DNA from 2 places in the Methylobacterium komagatae genome. Region 2 is predicted to be linked to the other one. Evidence: riboswitches for the same ligand, from Rfam matches in the RefSeq annotation. Region 2 holds a riboswitch; the other holds the start of a gene.
What was found. A riboswitch is a leader RNA that binds a small molecule or an ion and turns the genes downstream of it on or off. The one in region 2 is predicted to bind cobalamin.
Positions count from the first base shown of each region.

Region 1: linked by a shared signal. The riboswitch ahead of ACFQE0_RS12990 (TonB-dependent receptor) and the one ahead of ACFQE0_RS02280 (CbtB domain-containing protein) in region 2 are both predicted to bind cobalamin.

Region 1 covers NZ_JBHSWN010000001.1:2,650,408-2,658,534, forward strand. Annotated here, with positions in the region: gene ACFQE0_RS12955 (hypothetical protein) at 1-514, shown strand, start outside; gene ACFQE0_RS12960 (glutathione peroxidase) at 597-1,082, shown strand; gene ACFQE0_RS12965 (hypothetical protein) at 1,079-1,372, opposite strand; gene ACFQE0_RS12970 (ATP12 family chaperone protein) at 1,504-2,295, opposite strand; gene ACFQE0_RS12975 (HAD-IA family hydrolase) at 2,338-2,994, opposite strand; gene ACFQE0_RS12980 (hypothetical protein) at 3,011-3,391, opposite strand; partial or broken gene ACFQE0_RS12985 (RluA family pseudouridine synthase) at 3,512-4,827, opposite strand; cobalamin riboswitch at 4,940-5,140, shown strand; partial or broken gene ACFQE0_RS12990 (TonB-dependent receptor) at 5,372-7,557, shown strand; gene ACFQE0_RS12995 (PepSY domain-containing protein) at 7,554-8,127, shown strand, end outside.
Region 2 covers NZ_JBHSWN010000001.1:465,320-473,446, reverse strand. Annotated here, with positions in the region: gene ACFQE0_RS02305 (precorrin-3B synthase) at 1-451, opposite strand, end outside; gene cobN (cobaltochelatase subunit CobN) at 448-3,801, opposite strand; gene cobW (cobalamin biosynthesis protein CobW) at 3,844-4,878, opposite strand; gene ACFQE0_RS02290 (DUF1636 family protein) at 4,875-5,252, opposite strand; gene ACFQE0_RS02285 (CbtA family protein) at 5,245-5,973, opposite strand; gene ACFQE0_RS02280 (CbtB domain-containing protein) at 5,990-6,166, opposite strand; cobalamin riboswitch at 6,200-6,387, opposite strand; gene ACFQE0_RS02275 (glycoside hydrolase family 44 protein) at 6,426-8,042, opposite strand; gene ACFQE0_RS02270 (glycosyltransferase family 2 protein) at 8,039-8,127, opposite strand, start outside.

The DNA of each region.
Region 1 (8,127 bases), 2.2 Mb from region 2:
GCATCCTGCGCCCGGTCGCGCCTGCGGCACCTGCACCCTGTGCTGCAAGGTCTACGACGTTCCGGCGGTCGAGAGCATCGCCGGGCAATGGTGCCGTCATACCGTCTCCGGTCGGGGCTGCGCGATCCACGCGACACGGCCGGACCATTGCCGCGCCTTCCACTGTCTCTGGATGACGGAGGGCTGGCTCGGCCCGGAATGGAAGCCCGACCGCGCGAAGATGGTGCTGACCCTCGACCCGGTCAGCCGCAACATGAACGTGCAAGTCGATCCCGGACAGGCGAACGCATGGAAGCGCGAGCCGTATTACGGCCAGTTGCGCCGCTGGGCCGTAGCCTCGGCCGACAAAGGCAGGCACGTCCTCGTCCATGTGAACAAGACGACGACGCTGGTTCTGCCTGACAGGGACGTTGCTCTCGGAACGGTCGCCCCGGACGAGCGCATCGTCACCCGCAGCCGCATGACGCCCCAGGGCCTGACCTTCGACGTGGAAAAGGTGAAATCCGCCGCCTGAGGCGAACGATCCGGTGGGGATAGCCCCACCCGCTGGCCGGGGGCTCTATGCAGCGTGGCCGCGCCGTGGGATTCGAGTGGGCATGACGACTGTCCATGATTTCACCGTCCGCGCCGCCGACGGCAGCCCCCATCCCCTGGATCAGTATCGCGGCCGAGCGCTTCTCATCGTCAACACGGCATCGCGTTGCGGTTTCACGCCGCAATATGCGGGGCTGGAGGACTTGTGGCGGGAGAAGCAGGACGACGGGCTCACCGTGCTCGGCTTCCCGTGTAACCAGTTCGGCAAGCAGGAGCCCGGCGATGCGCAGGAAATCGCGAAGTTCTGCTCGTTGACTTACGACGTGACCTTCCCCGTTCTCGCCAAGGTCGAAGTGAACGGCTCGGGTGCGGACCCGCTCTTCGCCTATCTCAGCCGCGCCAAGCGGGGGCTGTTCGGCTCATCCAACATCAAGTGGAACTTCACCAAGTTCCTGATCGGGCGAGACGGCATCCCGCTCAAGCGTTTTGCGCCAACAGACCGCCCTGCGAAGCTGCGCGGCGCCGTCGAGAACGCCCTGAAGGGTTAGCGTACTTCGACCGCTTCCAGGGGAGCCGTCCAAATCCTGCGGGTGGCCCGCATGGCCTGATGATGCGCGGGCGTCACCGACTCGCGCAGGATGCCCGCCAGGAACCGGCATTCGGCGACACGGCGCAGGAAGGCCTCGGGTGCGCCGCGCGATGTCAATGATCGTTCCAGATTCGCCAGCGAGTCGAACAACGCGATGCGCGAATCGCGATCACGATGCTCACGCGAGGCGCGGAAAATCGCTCTCAATTCATCGGCAATAGAGTTTTCGTCAGTGCTTTGCGCGGACATCGGGCGGCCGAAACCTTTCGATGCCGACGCTAATAGCATTCCGGCTGGTTCCGCCATAGGGCGTTTTGCGGACCGAGGATTGTGGTGAAAATGGCGCCGGGATGTTGCTGGCTTGCATCGGCGCCACACCGTCAGGGTAGCGATGAGATCGTCTTCGCCGCAGCGTCGAACTCGGCCCGGCGGACGGCCAGACGCGCCTCGGCCTCCTCGTCCCGACCCCAGACAGCGGCCTGATAGGTCTCATCCACATGCGCCGCCTCCCACGCGGCGCCGGGGTCGAGGCGCCCATGCAGAACGGCGAGCGCCAGGATCAGGGAGCCGGTAAGGGTGGTGAGGGTGTGCAGGGCCGCGAGGCGGAACGGGTCGTCCACCCGCCGCACCGCCTCGGTGAGGGCCTGTATCGCCTGCGGAGGCTGAGTGACGGGCATCACGCCCTCGCTGAGAATCAGCTTTGCCCCGAACGTTTCGTAGGCCCAATCGAGCACGGGGTCCCACGCCTTGGCTTGCGCGGTGACGAGGCGATCCGGCTCGGCGGCGCGATAGGCCAGCAGATCGGTCTGAGCATAGGCGCAGAGGTCGTCGGCGACCGCATCGATCCGGGTCGCTACGCCGTCGATGGCGGTATTGGCCAGACGTGTGAGCGGCATCGTCGCCGGATCGATCGATGTGTCCTGTGCGCCCCATTCCGCCGCGACGGCGCCAGCCAGCGCCTCGGTCGGCAGCACAAGCGGGTTGCGGGCGGGTGTGTTGGCCGAGCGACCATCAAGAGTCAGGCGGAACCCGCCCTCCGCAGGGGCAAATCCGGCTTCCTTGTAGAAGCGCCGGGGTAGGGCGGGTTTCGCCCCCGTCCGGGCGGCCCGCATGGGATCCGGCTTGCCCTCATCGCCCGGTTCACCGAGCCAGTCTCGCGTCACGTCGCTCATGGGAGGGACATAGGCGTTCGAGCCGCGCCGCGCGAGAGGGTTTCAGGCCGCGCCGCCGCCGATCAAGCCTTCCAGGGCCAGTGCATTTTCAACCACCGACACCGCTCCGGCGCGCAGAAGTGTGCCGGGCGGATGGTATCCCCAGGCAACGCCAATGGGCGCGACGCCCGCATTCACCGCCATGGTGATGTCGAAGGTCGTGTCGCCGATCATCACGGTCGAGTCCGGCGTGGTGCCCGCCTCTTCCATGGCTTGCAGCAGCATGGCCGGGTCCGGCTTCGAGGGCGCATCGTCGGCCGACTGCGTGGTGACGAAGCGGTCCTCCCAACCGTAATGCTCGATCAACCGGTCGACGCCCCGGCGCGACTTCCCCGTCGCGATACCGAGGACAACGCCCGGCCGGGCATGGAGCCGGTCGAGGAGATCGCCCATGCCGGGGAACAGCGGTTCCTCGTGATCGGGGTCGAGCCGCAAACGGTTATAGGCGTTCTTGTAGGCCTCGGAGAGTTCGGCCACCGGCCCGTCTTCGCCGACGAGGCGCCGGAAAGCCTGCGGCAGCGACAGCCCGACAACGGAGAGCGCGATCCTCCGCTCCGGCGCCGGAAGGCCGACCTCGTTGAAGGCCACGGCCTGCGCGGCGACGATCAGGTGCTGGCTGTCGACGAGCGTCCCGTCCACATCGAAGACGACGAGCCTCATCTACGGCCTCGCTTCGTCATGGCTTACGGGCCGGCGCAGGCGCAGGCGCGACAGGCGCCTGTTGCTGCTGCTGTTGTTGCTGATGTGCGCGGGTGCGCTCGTAGCCGAGACGGCAGCGGATCAGAAAACGCCGCCGCTTCCCGCCGCGGTAGCCGCGCTGATGCGAGGCACGGTTGCAGGCTGCATAGGAGCGACGCCTTTTGTCCCGCCCTACCACGACGGGCGCGCCGGGAGCGCGGGCTTCGGTCTTGGGCGGTTCGGCTTTCGCCGTATCGGCCTTCGGAGCCTCCTGCCGCGCGGAGGTGGGCTTCTGTTGTGCGGCATCGCCCGGCGCCGCCTGGGCGAGGGGTGCCGTCAGGCAGAGGGCGGCGAGGCAGGCCAGAATCGCGAGCTTCATATCCCAGGGTCTCGACCGTCGGATTACCCGGCAGGTAGGCGCACGGCCGAGCAACGCAGCATATGAGGCGGTCAGCGCCGTTGCCAAGGCATCGGCGCCGGTTGGGCTCTCACGACCCGTTCAATCTTCGGGTGCGTCCACCACCGGATCATAGCGGCCCGCGTCGAAGCCGAGAAGATTCCGCTCTGCGCCATGTGTTGCGGCAGAGGGGCGCTCACGTCCACGGGCTTGCCCGTGCGCGGATGAGGAATCACGATCCGCCGAGCCAGAAGATGCAGGCGGTTCTGAATACCGCCGGGCAACTCCCAGTTCTCGACCGAGAAGTATTTCGGGTCGCCGACGATCGGATGGCCGATATGCGCCGCATGAGCACGCAACTGGTGAGTCCGGCCGGTAACCGGCTTGAACGACAGCCAAGACAGCTTCTGCGCCGCCTGATCGACCATGGCGTAATAGGTCAGCGCGTGGCTTGCGCCCTCCTCGCCGTGCTTGGCGATGCGCATCCGCGCGTCGGCATCGGTCGGCTCGTCCTTCGCGAGGTAGGTCGAAACCCGGCCTTGGCGTACGCGCGGAACGCCCGCGCACAGCGCCCAGTAGATCTTGCGGGCAGCGCGAGAACGGAAGCTCTTGGCAAGCGTCGAGGCGGCGAGCCGTGTCTTGGCGATGATGAGGCAGCCCGCCGTGTCCTTGTCGAGCCGGTGCACGAGGCGCGGCTTCTGCCCGTCCGGCCCGATCATCGATTCGAGCAGGCCATCGACATGGCGCACGGTGCCCGAACCACCCTGGACCGCGAGGCCGAACGGCTTGTTCAGAATCATCATCTCCGCGTCCTCGTAGAGGATGAGGCTGCGGATGAAGGCCGCGTCGTCGGATTCGCGGGCGGGATTGCGCGGACGCTCATTCGGCTGGTCGAGGCGCAGCGGCGGCACGCGCACGCTCATCCCCGGCTCCAACCGGTCGTTGGGCTTCGCGCGCTTGCCATCCACACGCAACTCACCCTTGCGGACGATGCTCTGCACGCGGGTGAAGGGCAGTTGCGGAAAGCGGGCAGTCAGGAAGCGATCGATGCGCATGCCCGCCTCGTCCGCCTCGACCGTCAGCGTCTGAACGCCGGAGGCCAGCGTCGCCGAGGCTTCGGCGCGCTGCTCGCGGCGCGTCGGTCCGGGAGCGGACGCCTCGGCTACGGCCTTCGGCTTGGCAGGCTTGCGCGGAGGCGCCTTCTCGCGCGGCTCAGGCGCGGCGGCGGGAATCCACGGGGCGCGCTCGCCCGCATCGTCGCCCCGCGCCCGTGCGGCGCGTTCGGCGGCGTCCTTGGCGCTGGTGCGCGGACCCGTACGGGCGCGATCCGCGCCGTAGGGGGGCTTGCGGCCGGGCCGTCCGTCAGGGCGGCCATTGCCGCCGGAAGGGCCGCCGCGGCGGGGAGGTCGTGTGGTCATGATCTTCCTGGAATGCCCGCCGCATAGCATCGCGGGAGCCACCCGGCAAAGTCTTCCCCTTGGATGAGGGCCGATAAGGGCCACGCCCGCGTTGACGCGTGGCGCTACCCTGGCCTAGCTTAGCCGTGACGGTTCCCCCTCACGGGGATCAAAAGGGAACGCGGTGAGGGGCTTGCTCCGAAGCCGCGGCTGCCCCCGCAACTGTAAGCGGCGAGCCCAGCACCACCGCGTCACTGGATGCATGTCATCCGGGAAGACGGTGCGAGGGCGATGACCCGCGAGCCAGGAGACCTGCCGTCAGCCGTGGTCACACGCGAAACGCGCTGGGCGGGGTGCCCCGGCGGGTGTCGAGGCACTGCCCACGGGCGTGCCAAGGCCTCGTTCGCGGTGACGTGCCACAGCAAGCGCGCCCGCGACCGCCATGTTCCCGTCCCGTCTGCCCGACCCCTTCGCAGGAACACGTCTGCGCGGCCCTGGACATGTAATGTTGTTACATTGCAATGGGAGCGAGGCCGGTCTTCGCCGCGCCGGAGTCCGCCGTCTCATGTCTGCCCGTCATCCTGCCAGTCGCAAGCCACTGCTCGCGGCTTTAGCCCATGCTCCGCTCATCCTCGTCGCGCCGCCCGCCCTGGCGCAGGAGGTCGTGACCCTCGAACAATTGTCAGTCGAGGGGGATAGCGGGGTCAGCCTCACCCGTGCCGCGCCGGTTGGTCTCAACCTGCGCACGCCTGATCGCACGGCGAGCCGCATCGGCCTGACTCCGCTGGAGACGCCCGCCAGCATCGACATCGTGTCGGGGGAGGCGGCTCGCCTGCGCGGCCAGACATCCATCGCCGAAGCGGTGACGCAGGATGCTACCGGCATCACCACCATTGCCGATCCCGGCAACGGCAACGGAGCTTTCACCAGCCGGGGCTTCGCCGGGCCGAACTCGATCCAGCAACTCTATGACGGCACGCGCTTCTACGTGGGCGCGGGCACCGTGACCTTCCCGTTCGACACGTGGAACGTCGAGCGGATCGAGGTGCTGCGCGGCCCATCCTCCGTTCTCTATGGCGACGGGGCGATCGGCGGCATCATCAATGTAGTGCCAAAGAAGCCGGTTTTCGTGCCCATCAACACCGCCCGCGCCGTGGTGGGCTCCAATGGCTTGGCCCGGCTCGCCTTCGATTCGGGGGGCGGCATCGCGCAGGCCGAGTATGGCGATACGTTCGCCTACCGCTTCAACGTCAGCGGCAACCGGGCCGATGGCTGGTTGCGACCGGAGGGGATTTCCGCAACCTCGCCGTGTCGGCAGCCCTGCTGTTCCAGCCGAGCCCCGATCTCGCGATCACCCTCTCGCACGATCTCGGCTACCAGGAGCCCGCGCGCTACTGGGGCACGCCACTCGTGGAGGGGCGGATCCCCGACCTGATCCGCTTCAACAATTACAATGTCCGCGACGCGAAAATCACTTGGGCCGACAACTGGACCCAGCTGAAGGCCGAATGGTCGCCCAGCGCCGATATCACCATCCGGAATACGGCCTACCGTTTGACGTCACGTCGGCACTGGCTCGACGTGGAGCAATACGCGTTCAACCGCGCCACAGGATTGGTCGACCGCGGCAACTATCTCGAAATCTACCACAATCAGGAGCAGGTCGGTAACCGGCTCAACGCCACCTTCCGGGGCGATGTGCTTGGCTTGCCGAATGTCTTCGCGGCAGGCTTCGATGTGAATCACATCGATTTCCGGCACACGAACAATTTCTACTTCGACCAGACCACCTCGGTGCCGCTCACCGGCTATGATCCCGGCCTGTTCCCGCAGGACGGGCGGGCGCGCCCGGCCTATGCGACCCAGACGAGCCAAGCCTCGGTCTTCGCCGAGGATCGTCTGGTCATCACGGACAAGCTCTCCTTCCTCACCGGCGCCCGGCTCGATGTGCCGACGCTGCGGCGGACGGACCTCCAGACGGGGGCGCAGTTCGAACGCACGTTCAATGCTCTCGGCTACCGGTTCGGGCTCGTCTACAACCCGACGCCCGACAGCGCGCTCTATGCCCAGTACAGCTACGCCACCGATCCGGTGGGGAGCCTGATCACGCTGTCGCAGTCGCTGGCGGGCTTCAAGCTCGCGACCGGCGACCAGATCGAAGTGGGGGCGAAGGGCCTCGCCTTCGACGGCCAGCTCGAATGGACGCTCGCGGGCTATCGCATCGTGAAGGACAACCTGATCTCGCGGCTGCCGAACTCGCCTGCCGCGGGCATTCAAGTGGGCAGCCAATCCTCGCAGGGCGTGGAATTGGCCCTCGGCTGGCGCGTCGCGCCCGGATGGCGGATCGACGGCAACCTCGCCCTGCTTCACGCACAGTACGACAGCTTCACCCAGGTGGTGAACGGCGCCGCCATCTCCTACGCGGGCAAGCAACCCATCGACGTGCCGGAGCGGGTGGCCAACCTCTGGCTCACCTGGGAACCGAGCCGGGACTGGGCGGCCCGCATCGGCCTGCAGAATATCGGGCAGGTCTATAGCGACTTCGGCAACACGGCGCGTCGCCCGGCCTATACCCTCGTGAACCTTGCGCTCGACCGGCAGGTGACGGCGGATTCGCGCCTGTCGCTGCGGGTCTACAACCTGTTCGACAAGGTCTACGCCATCAACGGCAACGCCGTGGATGGTGTCGGCACGAACTGGCTCCTCGGTCGCCCCCGTTCGGTCGAGGTCGCCTACACGGTGGCGTGGTGAGCATCGCGGGGAAGGCGGCGCGGCGCTGGCTTCTCCTGAGCCACCGCTGGCTCGGGATCGGCACGGCACTGCTCTTCACCCTGTGGATCGGCTCCGGGCTGGTCATGCTCTACGTGCCGTTTCCCTCGCTAAGCCGCGCGGACACGTTGGCCCGGCTCACGGACCTCGATTGGGACAGTGTCCGAGTCGGCCCCGATGGCGCGATGACCGGACCCGGCCCGGTGGATGCCGCATCGGGCCTTCGGCTGGAGATGCGGGACGGAGCGCCGGTCTATCGCTTCGCCAATTCGGACGGCGCCCGCATCACGGTCTCTGCCGAGAGTGGCGAAAAGCTTGGGCCGGTCGATGAAGAAGGCGCGCGGCGAATCGCGGGGGGCGGCGAGGTCCGATCGGTCGAACGCGACCAGTGGACCGTCACGGCTCGCTACGATCCCCTGCGGCCGTTCCTGAAGGTCATTGCCGGGGACCCAATCGGCACCGAAACCTACATCTCCGTGGCCACGGGGGAGATCGCCCTCGTCACCACCCGCTGGCAAAGGGCTTGGAACTGGGCGGGCTCGGTCATTCACT
Region 2 (8,127 bases):
ATGGAAGAACGGACAGGTCCGCCTCGTCCAGCATCATGCCCACGGCGACGAAGGTCTTGGGCGGCAGGCCCAGCACCGCGCGTCCCGCCACCTCAATGGCGCTTGCGAGGGCGGCAATGTCCTGCCCGGCGAGCGGGCTCGTCAGGGTCAGGCGCTGCGGGCCGCCATCCGTGCGGGTGTCGCCGAGACCGGCCGCGTCGAGAAGGGCGGCCAGCGGCGCTGTGGTGGCCTCGCTGACGCCCCGGATCTGGAGGTTCGCCCGCGCCGTCAGGTCGAGATGGCCGTTGCCGTAGCGCTGGGCGCCCTCGGCCACGGCGCGGGCCTGCGCCAAACTCAGCACGCCCAGCGGCGGATGGATGCGCGCGAGGAGCCCGTCGCCGGTCGGCATGGGCCGCCGGAGACCGGGGCACCAGCCCCGTCTGGCCGCATCGGGTAGGGCGCGCGAACTCATTCCGCCGCCTCGCCCATCAGCGCGTCGGCGGGCAGAGCGTTGCGGCGGCTCGTCCAGAGGCCGCGCTCACGCGCCTCGTCGAACCGGTCGAGGATCGCCCGCGTGGCGGCGGGGTTGGCAGCGCGCAGGCGCTCGAATACGTCCGGGTCGGCGATCCAGGCGGAGTAGAGGGTTTCGAACCCGGCATCGGTCACGGCATCGCTCCCGGCGGCGAGCACGAAGACCGCATCGAGCCCCTGCGCCAACTCCTGCGCCCCTCGATAGCCGTGGCGCAGTTGTGCCGAGATCCAGCGCGGATCGGCGAGCCGCGCGCGGATCAGCCGGGCCGCATCCTCCCGCGCGGTCCGGGCCTTGGGCCTCTCCGGCTCGGAAACGTCGAGGCTGTAGAGGGCCGGGCTCGCGCCGGAGAGGCTCGCGGCGGCGGCGAACCCGCCCATGGCATCGACCGCCGCATCGCCGTCGAACAGGTCGCGCTCCGCCACGTCGAAGGCATGGGCATAGGCATCGGCCTGGGCGATGCGCTCGCCGAACCCGGCATCCGGCCCTTCGCGGTCGCCATAGGCGTAGCCGCTGGCCTCGAGATAGGCCCGGCCGAGATCGGCGCGCGCCTGCCACTCCCCATCAAGGGCGAGGGAGGCCGCGCCCGCGCCGTAACGGCCGGGGGCCGCCCCGTAGACCCGCGCCCCGGTCTCGCCCCGGCGGGCGGCGGCGGCGAGGGGGTTGTCCTCCTCGTCCTCGTCGCGGGCGGCGACGGCGCGCACGGCCCGGTCGAGCAGCGCCAGTGTGTCGGGGAAGGTGTCGCGGAAGGCGCCGGAGACCCGCATCGTGACATCGACGCGCGGGCGATCGAGCACCGCGAGCGGAAGCACCTCGAAGCCGGTGACGCGGGTGCTGGCATGGTCCCAGACCGGCCGCACGCCCATCAGCGACAGGGCATGGGCGACGTCCTCGCCCCCGGTGCGCAGGGTCGGCGAAGCCCAGAGATCCATGACGATGCGGGCGGGATAGCTGCCCTCGTCCTGCAAGTAGCGCGTCACCACCGCCTGCGCCGCCTTCTCGCCGAGCAGGGTCGCGGCCCGGCTCGGAATGGCGCGGGGATCGAGGGTGGTGAGGTTGCGCCCTGTCGGCATCACGTCGAGCCGTCCGCGCGAGGGCGATCCGGCGGGGCCGGGGGGCACGAAATGGCCGTCGAGCGCCGCAAGCAGCCCCGCCCGCTCCCCCGCCGCGCTGGCGCGGATGAGCTCGGGCGCATCCTCGGGGGCGCGGCCGAAGACGTGAAGCCCATCGCGAAAGGCAGTCTCGCCGAGGTCGCAGAGATGGGCGTCGAGGGCGGTCAACGCGTCTTCCATCGGCGCGTCGGCCGGGATGCCCGCACCCGCGAGCAAGCCGTGGCCCTCGGCTTCTTCGAGGATGGCGGTGGCGAGCAGCTTCGCCCGGCGCGGGTCGAGGATGGTCGCGGAGGAATATTCCTCCACCAATTCCCGCAGACGCGCCGTCTCGGGCGGCAGCCCGGCGCGGGCGATGGTGGGGGTGAGGTGCCCGAGCGCAATCCCGCCGAGCCGGCGCTTCACCGGGGCGGCCTCGCCGGGATCGTCTACGACGAAGGGATAGATCACCGGCAGGGAGCCGACGCAGAGCGAGGGCCAGCACAGGGGCGACAAAGCCACCGCCTTGCCCGGCAGCCATTCCGTGGTGCCGTGGGTGCCGAGTTGCACCAACGCGTCGAAGTCGCGGCGCAGGCCGAGATGGAAGGCGCAATAGGCGTGGGTCGGCACCTGGTCGGGGTCGTGGTAGCCGGCCTTGCGGTCGGCATCCTGCCCACGGTCGGGTTGAAGGAACAGAGCGCAGACGCCGCCGATACTGCGGAAACGGAACGCGCCCTCGCGGCAATGCGGATCGTCCGCCGGATCCCCCCAGGCGTCATGGATCGCGGCGCGGGGTCCTTCGGGCAGAGTCTCGAGCCAAGCGGTATAATCCGCAAGCGAAACGGCGAATGCTGCCTCGCCCTCGGTCAGCGCCCGCATCAGCGCGTCCGTCTCAGGGAGATCCGGGGCGGCGTAGCCTGCCTGCGCCAGATCGGAGAACAGAGCGCGGGCGCTCTCGGGCGTGTCGAGCCCAACCGCGAACCCCGCCCGTCCGCCGCGCGCGGGGTAATCAGACATCACCACGGCCAGCCGACGCTCGGCCGGGGGGAGGGCGGCCAGCCGAAGCCAGCCATGCGCTCGCTCGGCCAGCGCCGCGATGCCCTCGGGGAAGGGGACGAGCCGCCGCTCGGAGAAGCCCTGTTCCTCGGGGGCTTCTTCCTTGAACGCGACCGGGAAGCCCGCGAGCCGCCCGTCGAATTCCGGCAGGGCGACCTGCATGGCGAGGTCGGATGCACTCAACCCCCGCGCCGAAGCCTCCCAGGCTGCACGGGGTGAGCCCACGGTGAAGGCCTGGAGGACCGGGCAACCCGCACGGTCAAGGATGAACCCGGCATCGTCCCGCGCGGAAAAGGCCGTGGCCGCGATCATGATATCCGGCCGCTGGGCGGCGAGAGCGGCCTTCACGGCGGCCACTGCCTCAGGATCCTTGAGGCTCGACACCGCGAGCGTCATCGTGCCGATCCCACGCTTGGCTAATGCGTGAGCCAGGGCCTCGAAGGGTGCGGTGTCGCCGCCAAGGATGGCCGAGCGGTAGACGAGGAGGAGGGCGAGGGCTGTTCCGGCTCGATTTCCGGCGACACTTCCATCACCGCTCGCAATGGCGCCGGGGGATGGCAACGCTGCACGCCCGGCTGCCAGCGCGACATCCATCGCCACCGGCCCGCAGCCGGGGCACCACGCGAAGCCGCGCGGCAGGGGTTCCGGCGGCTCCGCCGGGCCTGCATCGCCCAATTGCTCCGCCAGCCGCTGGAACATCCGGCGCAGGTTTTCCGGCCCGCCCGCGCGGAAGTGACGGTCGAGTTCATCGGCCAGGGCGGGATCCGTGGAGAAGGCCGCGAGGCGCGGATCGGGCCTGTCGTCCCCCGGCAGCACGGCGAGCACGACGCCGTTCGCCCGCGCCGCCTCGGCGCAGCGCTCCACCCCGTAGCGCCAGTAATCGAGCCCGCCCAGACAGCGGATCACCACGGCGCGCGCCTTCGCGATCACCTTGTCGACGTAGAGATCGACCGAAAGTGGGTGGCGCAGCTTGGCGAGCTTGGCGAGCCGGAGCGACGGCAGGCCGGGGGCCGAGGCGTGGGCGCGGGCCAGCCCGGCGAGGTCGCTATCCGTGAAGGACAGAACCACGAAGTCGCCCGGCTCCTGGCCGAGATCCACCGCCGCCTCGCCCTCGTCCAGGGAGACCGTATCGACGCGCAGGAGGTGCATGGTGCCCTCCCTAGCCGGCGCGCGGCAAGGCCGGCGCTGGGATCATCCCGCGAGCGCCTTCGCCACCGCGTTCTGGTCGAAACCCTTCAGGCCGATCACCACGAGGCGGCCGTCGCGGGCCTCGCCCGAGCGCCAGGGACGGTCGAAATGGTGCGACACCCGGCGCCCGACGCCCTGCACCACGAGGCGCATGGGCTTACCCTCGACCTCCACGAACCCCTTGATCCGCAGGACGCCCTCGGTCTCTGCCGCCTTCTCGACACGGGCGGCGAGGTCGCCCGCTGTCACGGCAGCACGCACCGGCAGGGCCACGGTCTCGAAATCGTCGTGGTCGTGATCCTCGCCCTCGCCGTGATGCGAGGGGCGGTTGGCGAGGTCGTCCTCGGCCGCCGCGCCGAGGCCCAGCAGCACGCGCGGGTCGATGGCGCCGTTGGAGGTCTCCACCAGCTTCACGGCACGGGGGAGATGGCCCTCAACCTCGGCGCGCACCTTGGCGAGACCGGCCGCATCCATCAGGTCGGCCTTGTTGAGCACCACGAGGTCGGCACAGAGGAGCTGATCCTCGAACACCTCTTCGAGCGGGTTGTCGTGATCGACGCTCGTATCCGCCGCGCGCTGGGCGGCGAGCGCGTCCGGGTCCTCGGCGAAGGCGCCGGTCGCCACGGCAGGCCCATCCACCACCGCGACGACGCCGTCGACGGTCACGCGCGAGCGGATGGCGGGCCATTGAAAAGCCTGGACCAGCGGCTTCGGCAGGGCGAGGCCGGACGTCTCGATCAGGATGTGCTCCGGCGGCTCGGCGCGGGAGAGCAGCGTTTCGAGAGCAGGCACGAAATCGTCGGCCACGGTGCAGCAGATGCAGCCGTTCGGAAGCTCGACGATGGAGTCCTCGGTGCAGCCCTCGACGCCGCATGCGGCCAGGAACGAACGGTCGAAGCCGACATCGCCGAACTCGTTGACGAGGATGGCGAGCTTCCGGCCCTTCGCATTCTCCACGACGTGGCGGACGAGCGTCGTCTTTCCGGCTCCGAGGAAGCCGGTGACGATCGTGCAGGGGATCTTCGCGACGATGGTCATTCGGCGGCCTCGGGGCGCGGGGGAAACGGAGGGATGCGGGCGATGACGCCCGAACGGAATTCCTTGGGGCGCTCGCGCCAGGGCACGATGCCGTCCGATGTCCCGGCATAGGCGCCGATGCCCGCCAGGATCGTCTCGGCCGCCTCGGCGGGGTCGAGATCTCCGTAGACGTAGGTCCAGCGTCCGGGCGACGCGACCGCCACCGTGCAGGGCCGCTTGCACACCGACAGGCACTCCACCGGCTCGACGCGCAGGGCCCCTGCGCGCTGCACCAGTTCGGCATGGAGCCGCGCCCCGGCGCGGGGCGCCTCCGGGTCGTCACCCTCCCGTCGGCATGTAGTGCAGACGTAGAGGATCGTTTCCGCCTCAGGCATGGCGGGCGCCCTTCGCGGGGGTGAAGCTCTGCCACGCCCAGCCGAAGCCGAGGCCGATCATGGCCCAGAACACCGCGCTGATCGCGAGCGACCGAGCGGCGAATTGCGCGGCCAGCGTTGCCGGGAGTTCGGACGTTCCCGCCGGGGGCTGTGGCGCGCCCACGACATGCGGGGCAACGATCAAGACGAGGCCACCGAGGATGGCGATAAGCGAGCGGCGGACGCCGATCAGGTAGAGCCCCATCGCGGTGCCGACCGCCGTCATGGCCCACCAGACCTGCCGGGCGAGGATCGGTGCTGCTTCCTGTCCCGGCAGTTCCGGCGGCAGGCCGAGGGCCGGGGCGAGGGCGACGCTGGCGAACCCGGCCAGCGCGAAGGCGAGCCCGGTCTGCAGGGTCGGCTCGCGGCCGAGCGCCATCAGCACCGCGCCGAGGAGCAACGCGTAGCCGACACCGCCGACGAGGGTTGCGAGCCCGGTGAAGGCCATGCGCTGGAAGCCGGGTGCGGGTTGCCATTCGGGCGCGGCATCGGGCGCCGCGTGGTCATGCCCCGAATGGGCGAGAATGATGGGCAGTGCCTGCGCCGCGCGGGTGGGCTCCCGCGCCTCGTACCGTTCCGCCTCGATGATGAGGGGAGAGGTCAACGCGAGTTGGAGCCCCGTGGCGACGATAGCCGCGAGGAAGCCGGCGGCCAGTGCCGCCGACAGAAGCCTGAGGATCATCCCTGGCGCGTGGGCGTCAGTGGCAGGGGAAGTTCTGAGCGTGCCGGAAATCGTGCGCCGCGTTGTGGAACGCGATGGCCGGCGAGAAGCCGGCCATGAACACGAGGCCGAGGCCGAGGAAGGCCGCCATGGCGACCGCGAGCAGGCGCTCGTTCGAGCGGATCGCGACGGGGGCGAGGGTCGTGGTCGTCATCATGGCTCTCCTGCCGCCCCACCGGCGGCACGTTGAACGTCGGGGATGACGGCAGGTCTCCTGGCTCGCGGCTCGGCGCGCCCGCCGCCTTCCCGGATCGCTCCGGTGGCTGCTGGCAGGCGCTCGCCGCTTACAGTTGCGGGGGCAGCCGCGGGTTCGGGCAAACCCTCACCGCGTTCCCTTTTCACCCCTTGCGGGGCACCGTCATCCCTCCTGTGTATCTGGCTTCCGCCCCCGGCACAACGGCAAGCAGAACCGTTTAAGCCGGTGTCAGCACACAGTGTCGGGCGGACCGGGCGGGTAGTGCCACGCGCAGCGGGCCGGAGAGGGTCGTCGGCGGGTCCGTTTCGGCCATGTCGGGATGGGCGGCGTCGAAGCCGTAGCGCGTGAGCCGGGCGGCCTTGAACGGCTGGTCGAGGACGATGTCGGCGGCCTCGTCCTGCGACCCGCGATTGATGAGGACGAGATGAAGCCGCTCGCCCTCCATGCCCGCCCGCACCGTGAGGATGTCGGGGCGTGAGACCTCGGCGGGGAGGCCCGAATCGGGAAACCGGCCGCCCTTGCCGTCGTAGTTCCGGTAGAGACGGAAGGCCGTGCCAAGCCAGCCCGCGAGGGAGCCCCAATGGGCGGTGAGCCGCATGTCGGCCCGCGCGAAGCGGGCCAGGGCATCGGCCAGAGCGAGGCCCGAGGCGAGTTGGCCAGCCCCTCCGTAATTATACTCGGTGACGGCGATGCCCGTGCCGGGGAAGTTCGCCCGCACGATGCGCTCCAGGCTCGGCAGGAGCGGCAGGGATAGGCCGCCCTCCATCGCCACCGGCAGGGCCTGCGTCACCCAGCTCGCCTCGCAAAAGCCCGGCTCGGTCAGGGAGCGGGGGGCGTCGAGGAGCGGGGCGGTGAGCGCCGGATCCTCGCTGCGGAACAGGGTGCCCCGGTCGCTGAACGGGTACCAATGCACGTCGAGGGCATCGAGCAGGCGTCGGCCCTCGCGCTCGGAGGCCTGCCGGAAGGCGTCGAGATAGGCGGCGAGGAAGCTGCCATGATGCTTGAAGGCAGCCCAGTCGGGTGCGTTCTGAAGGCTCGCCATGCCGGTGACGCCCCGGCTCGCCGGGCCGATCACCCAGGCGCCGGGGTCGATGGCCTTGATCACCCGCGCCGCCTTCAGCGCCCTCGCGATCAGGTCGGCGATCCGCACCGGAGCCCGCACGATGCGCGGGTGCTGGGTCGCCCACAGGCCGGGCTCGTTGTCGAGGATGTAGCCCCGGATGCCGGTTCCGGATCCGGCGGGGCCGAACCGGTCGATGAGGGTGGCAAGGCACTGCGGGATGTCCGCGACCCGCGGATCGACGGGGGCGGAGGCCGGGCGCCGCCCCTCCCAGGACACGGGCACGAACCGCGCCGAGGGTGCGGCCTGGTCCGGCCCGACGGGGCCGTTCTTGTCCGCCGCGACGAAGCCCGCCAGGGGCAGGGTCACGATGCTGCTCGCGCCCATGGACAGGGATGAGCGGTGCATCGCCGCGATCACCGCTGCCGGGCGGTTGCGCTCGGCCTGCGGCAGGCCGAGGGACTCGCTCAGGAAATCGCCGTTCGCCTGCTGCCAGTCCTTGCCGGCGTTGCAGGCATTGTTGGTCCAGTTGTAGCTCGTGGCGAAATTTCCGCCGAACCGGCGCAGGCTTACACCGGCCGCCCGGTCGAGCTCCGCCGAGGGCGCGCCGCCGTCGAGGGTGCCGATCTCGCCCGATCCGTAGATCAGCGGGCTGACGGCGAAGGGCGCGGCCCCGTTCCTGACGTGGATTCTCGCCACCTCGCCCGCGCCCGTGGCGCTGGCCCAGATCGTCGCCCCGGCGCCGGTCAGAAGCGCCCGGCGGCTCGGCCTCACGAGACCAGCCCGGTCCCGTAAAGGGAGCCCCGGAAACGGGTCATCCAGAAGATCTTGCCGAGGCCGCCACAAGCCGCGATCCGGT